2 regions of the Thalassospira sp. CH_XMU1420-2 genome follow, and region 1 is predicted to be linked to the other one. Evidence: predicted binding sites of a transcription regulator. Region 1 holds the regulator's gene; the other holds the start of a gene.

Region 1 (3,150 bases):
CCAGTGGGCAAGAAGATCACAATGATTGCAGCGGATTTTTAAAAGCTCGCCATGCATATGGATCAGGTTTTTCGATCCGGCCCGGTCATGAAGATCGTCGATATTTTGCGTCACCAGCAGCACAGGCCCCGGCCACTCGGCTTCAAGCCGGGCAAGGGCAATGTGGGCGGCATTGGGTTGAACCGCGGGATCAAGCAGTCCGGATCGGCGGTCATTGTAGAAATAATGCACCAGATCAGGGTTGTTCACGAAGGCCTCGGGTGTGGCAACTTCGGAAATATCGTATTTCGCCCAGATACCGTCAGGATCGCGAAACGTATGCAGGCCGCTTTCCTTGGAAATGCCCGCACCGGTCAGAATGACAATTGGGGCGGCTTCGTCACGCAGGATTTCAATCAGATCGGGGCGGAGCGGCATATAAGTGATCCTTGATTGGCAGGGGACTTTTGCCCGACAGCCTAATGCAAACAAAACACCCCCGCCAAGTATGTCTGGCAGGGGTGGTTGCTAAACCCGATCCGCTAAAACCGGTTTATCTGAATATTGTGGCAATCAGGCCGAGGTATCGACATTGCTGCCCGGGCCGTCTTCCTTGGCCGGGGCTTCGCCGGCCGGATTTTTGGTCACACCAACCATTGCCGGGCGCAGCAAGCGGCCCTTAAGCACGTAACCGGCCTGCATGACCTGTGCGACATGACCGTCCGGATATTCCGGGTTCGGCATTTCAAACACGGCCTGATGTTTGTTCGGATCAAGCTTTTCACCAAGCGGTTCAAGCTTTTCGATGCCGTTCTGTTCCATCGCCTTGAGCAGCGCCTTTTCGGTCATCTCGACACCGTCAACCAGCGTTTTCATCGCCGGGTCAGCATCGGAGGTATCACCGGCTGCTTCGAGTGCACGGCGCAGGTTGTCGCCCACATCCAGAAGGTCACGGGCAAATTTCGTGATGGCGTAGTTGCCGGCATCCTCGACGTCCTTTTTCGCGCGACGGCGGGTATTTTCCACCTCGGCGGCCTGACGCAACAGACGGTCTTTCAGTTCTGCGACTTCGGCTTCAAGGGCTGCGACCGGATCTTCGATAACAACTTCTTCGCTTTCTGCCTCGGTCGCCTCTGCTGCGACGTCTTCAGCTGCGGTTTCCTCTGCGGCATTTACATCCTGCAGATCTTCCGGATTGTTTTTTGCGGTTTCCGACATGGCTAACCTTACTACTTTCACGTTGTGCGGCCTGACACGCAGCGCCGCGATTTATCCAATCAGTCGACCGACCAGCTTGGCGGTATAATCGACCAGCGGAATGATCCGGGCATAATTGATCCGGGTCGGTCCGACAACCCCGATTGCGCCCACAATGCTGCCTTCTGCATTCTGATAGGGCGAAATCACCATCGACAGACCCGATCCGCCAAACAGTTTATTTTCCGACCCGATGAAAATCTGAACGCCTTGGGCATCCGTCGTCACATCGAGCAATTCAATCATCTGATCACGGGCCTCAAGCACGTTAAACAGGCGGCGAACGGTCTCAAGCTGTTCTATCGTATCGATATTTTCAAGCAGCTGGGACTGTCCCTTAACGATCAGAGACGATCCCTTGACCCCGCCGGCCCATGTCGCAAGGCCCGCATCAATCAGATTGGCCGAAAGATCATCAAGCTCCTGCTTGAGCTGATCACGTTCCTTTGTGATCAGTACTCTTGCATCATCAAGTGTCTTTCCAGCCAACCGGGTATTTAGATAATTCGCCGCCTCTGTCAATGCCGAGGCGGGCAAATCGACCGGTACATCCAGGATTCGGTTTTCAACCGTGCCGTTCTGCGACACCAGAACCGCAAGCACTTTTCCGGGCGAAAGCGCGACAAATTCAATCTGTTTAAGCCGGATGCCATCGGTTTTCGGTGCAACCACCAGGCCTGCGCAGCGTGACAGGCCGGAAAGCATTGTGGTGGCCTCGCCCAGCATCTGATCAAGCGAATAGCCCGCCTGTTCGCAATTCTTGGTCAACTGGTCGCGTTCGGCATTGGGAAGATCGCCGACTTCCATCAGGGCATTCACAAACAGCCGCAACCCCTTTTCACTGGGAAGGCGGCCGGCTGAAACATGCGGTGCAACCAGAAGACCCATGTCTTCAAGATCGGACATGACATTGCGAATGGTTGCAGCCGAAAGATTTTCAGACATGCGCCGGGCAATGGACCGCGACCCGATCGGTTCGCCGGTTTCGACATAGGCATCGACAATCTGGCGGAACACTTCACGTGACCGCGCATTCATATCGCCCAGCAATGTATCGTCAAAATGCGCCATTTGTTCTGTGCCAACCGGTTCAGACAAAGCTGTCTCAATGCTTTTGAGAATTTAGTCAGGCAAGGCGATGGCGTCAATCACACCGCGGGGCCACACGTGGTGAAAGCTGCATTGCTTCAAGCCCTTGGTTTGAAAACGTTGTTTGCCGACCGGGTCATTGATGTGCGAATCGGACGCAATTTTGACGGGGAAACTGCTGGACCTTTGGCGGGTGGCACCGTACTTTGGGCCAAATTTTCAGACAGTTCGCCTTTGTTGCTTTGGCACAAGGGCCTGACCTTACAAACAAGAGGTTCCCACTCATGCGCCCATCCGGCCGTACCCCCGATCAGCTTCGTGACGTAACCATTGAAACCGGTGTTTCGAAATATGCCGAAGGGTCCTGCCTGATCAAATTCGGCGACACCCAAGTTATTTGTACCGCCACGGTCGAGGATAAGGTGCCTGGCTGGATGCGCAATTCCGGCAAAGGCTGGATCACCGCAGAATACGGCATGCTACCGCGTGCCACCGATTCGCGCATGCAGCGTGAAGCCGCCCGTGGCGGCCAGTCGGGCCGTACCCAGGAAATTCAGCGTCTGATCGGTCGTTCGATCCGTGCGGTGGCCGATATGAAAGCCATGGGCGAAATGCAGATGCGTCTGGATTGTGATGTCATCCAGGCTGATGGCGGTACCCGTACCGCATCGATCACCGGTGCCTATGTCGCGGCCCATCTGGCATTTCAGGGCGTGCGCCGCCTTGGCTTGATCAAGGAAATCCCGCTGACCCAGCCGGTTGCTGCCATCTCATGCGGTATTTATGAAGGCGAGGCCGTTCTTGATCTGGATTACGCCGAAGACA
Region 2 (3,150 bases), on a different contig from region 1:
GTCGTCCTGCTCAAGCAGTTTGCCAGCAACAACCGCGCCGTCTACGCCAGCGTTGGTTGCGATCTGACGAACCGGTGCCTGCAGGGCACGGCGAACGATGTCAACACCGATGGTCTGGTCATGGTTTTCACCTTCGAGACCTTCGAGCGCCTTGACCGAGTACAGCAGAGCCGTACCACCACCAGCAACGATGCCTTCTTCGACAGCCGCGCGGGTTGCGTGCAGAGCATCGTCAACACGGTCTTTACGTTCTTTAACTTCGATTTCCGAAGCGCCGCCGATTTTGATCACTGCAACACCGCCAGCGAGTTTCGCGAGACGTTCCTGCAGTTTTTCACGATCGTAATCAGAGGTGGTTTCTTCGATCTGGGCGCGGATCTGACCAACACGTGCTTCGATCTGTGCTTTTTCACCGGCACCATCAACGATGGTGGTTTCTTCTTTGGTGATGGTGACAGATTTCGCGGTGCCGAGCATATCAAGCGAAACGTTTTCCAGCTTGATGCCAAGATCTTCGGAGACAACCTGACCACCGGTAAGGATGGCGATGTCTTCGAGCATTGCTTTACGACGGTCACCGAAGCCCGGAGCTTTGACAGCAGCGATTTTCAGGCCACCGCGCAGCTTGTTGACAACCAGGGTTGCCAGAGCTTCGCCTTCGATGTCTTCAGCAATGATCAGAAGCGGCTTGCCGGACTGAACGACCGACTCAAGCAGCGGAAGGATCGGCTGAAGCGAGGAGATTTTCTTGTCGAACAGCAGGATGTACGGAGCATCCATTTCTGCGACCATTTTCTCCGGGTTGGTCACGAAGTACGGCGACAGGTAACCACGGTCGAACTGCATGCCCTCGACAACGTCGAGTTCGGTGTGCAGGCCTTTGGCTTCCTCAACGGTGATAACACCTTCGTTGCCAACTTTTTCCATGGCTTCGGCGATCATTTCGCCAACTTCACGGTCACCGTTTGCAGAGATGTTACCAACCTGTGCGATTTCGTCGCGACCGGCAACTTTACGTGCACGGCTCTGGATGGATTCGATGACTTTTGCGGTTGCAAGGTCGATACCGCGTTTCAGGTCCATCGGGTTCATGCCGGCAGCAACGGACTTGTTGCCTTCACGAACGATTGCCTGTGCCAGAACGGTTGCGGTCGTGGTGCCGTCACCAGCCAGATCGGCGGTTTTCGACGCGACTTCGCGAACCATCTGTGCGCCCATGTTTTCGAACTTGTCGGTCAGTTCGATTTCTTTGGCGACCGAAACACCGTCCTTGGTTACGCGCGGCGCACCAAAGGATTTTTCGATAACAACGTTACGACCTTTCGGGCCGAGCGTCACTTTGACGGCATCAGCGAGAATGTCGACACCGCGCAGCATTTTGGAACGTGCGTCGGTGGAGAATTTTACTTCTTTAGCAGCCATAATATTCTTTCCTCTCTATGAGACGGATGAACGTGGACTTAAGTCACCCAAAGGGCTGACTTATTCCATGATGCCCATAATGTCGGACTCTTTCATGATCAGCAGCTCTTCGCCGTCGACCTTGACTTCGGTGCCCGACCATTTGCCAAACAGGACTTTGTCACCTGCTTTGACGTCGAGGGCTACGACCGAGCCATCATCTTTGCGAACGCCAGAACCAACAGCGACGATTTCGCCTTCCTGCGGTTTTTCTTTGGCGGTATCCGGAATAATGATGCCACCGGCAGTCTTGGTGTCGGACTCGACACGACGTACCAGTACTCGATCATGCAGCGGACGGAACTTCATTTTAGACAACTCCGTGTTAAAGCTAAGGCTCGTTTAAAACTACGACTAACCGGGATGAGCCCGTATTAGCACTCACCCCCGGCGAGTGCTAACAGCATTTATTGAAGTGCCTGTTCAAAGTCAATAGGAAGATGCAAAAAGACGCAGAACTGTCACGATTTTTGCGCAATTATGGCCGTTTGAGGCGCGCGAAAAACCGCCATGTGCGACGGGGTGGTGATCACAACATTTTCCGATCACCGACACAACCCCTCGCCGTAAAATAATGCGGGCCCATCCGATCACAATGGGCAACAGCAGAATCGCAGAAAAATATTTATGCCCCCCGGATCAGGGTTCCCGGCGGCCTGTCTATTCGGGTGTACCCGTCGCGCCGGGCACCGGGATCGGTCATTTCAGGTCGAAATAGCGTCCAAGCAATTCCGGCTCGTCAAAATGGCGGCGACCAACAAAGGCCGTTGCATGATGCCCCCACTGGCGCATGGCGCCGGGCTTATCAATCCCCAATGGCCACAAGATAAACCGTTCCAACCGTTCGGTGCCGGGCACAAAACCGTCTTCGTCATACAAGCTGGCAAAGCCTGTCCCATCGCCAAGTGCAAGACTGCCAAGCTGCTGCTCTGCCACAAGGGCGGAGGCAACAGTGTGATGTGCCTCATATTGATCACGGGCCGTAACCGCCATCAGATAGTGACTGACGGCATCGATCCACAGAATCGGCCGGGTGAGAACCGATGACGCCACTGCACCGGCCGGACTTTCCGCCGTTTCGCGGATGTCGCCATCTTCGGGGGCTTCAATCCGGTGCAAAGACGGGCTTGGGAAAAACAGGTGATAACAACCACAGCCATGAATGGTATCGGCAATTAATGGCGCCCCCTTCTCATCAAGGGTCACCCGCCAGATCAGGGCATCAAGATGCCCGGCAAGAATGTCAAACATGCCCTGTACCGGGCGCTCCTGGAACCAGACAGTATAGATGATTTGCGGATGCCATTGATCATTGAACCAGGTGTGACCAAGCCGATAGAAAATCGTTGGCCGATCAATATCGACATGCGCAACCGCCCCTTTGGCCGATAGTGAGGGATGGCCTATCCGGTCGCTGTCAGACTGTACCCGGACGCGAAATTCCGGCGCATAGGCCCGGGCGATATTTTCAAGCTCCACCGCGGTTGGAACCAGCCGGCCAAATGCGTCCTTTCTGATGTCCTCTATGGCAAGGGTCGCAGCCCCGCCATCGTTCTGGCCCGACAATTGATAGTTTTCCCATGCGCCAAGCCCAATCAACGCATCCGGCCCAAGGTCAAAACTGGCCAGATTGTCGCGCTTCCACCCCTCATAGCCAAAATGGGCTGCAAAAGCCGTCAACGGGTAAAA

The links. Region 1 encodes HrcA, which represses chaperone genes, less so after heat shock. Its sites were predicted from a motif close to GTTAGCACTCNCCNNNGGNGAGTGCTAAC; they were not measured.
Region 2: the regulator HrcA is predicted to act here: its motif matches at 1,835-1,863, upstream of groES (co-chaperone GroES).

Annotation. Positions count from the first base shown of each region.
Region 1 is NZ_JAYMEG010000001.1:103,020-106,169, forward strand. Features, by position in the region: gene WA429_RS00545 (NAD-dependent deacylase) at 1-417, opposite strand, end outside; gene grpE (nucleotide exchange factor GrpE) at 553-1,197, opposite strand; gene hrcA (heat-inducible transcriptional repressor HrcA) at 1,249-2,307, opposite strand; gene rph (ribonuclease PH) at 2,610-3,150, shown strand, end outside.
Region 2 is NZ_JAYMEG010000007.1:110,599-113,748, reverse strand. Features, by position in the region: gene groL (chaperonin GroEL) at 1-1,422, opposite strand, end outside; gene groES (co-chaperone GroES) at 1,483-1,770, opposite strand; gene WA429_RS18815 (hypothetical protein) at 2,161-3,150, opposite strand, start outside.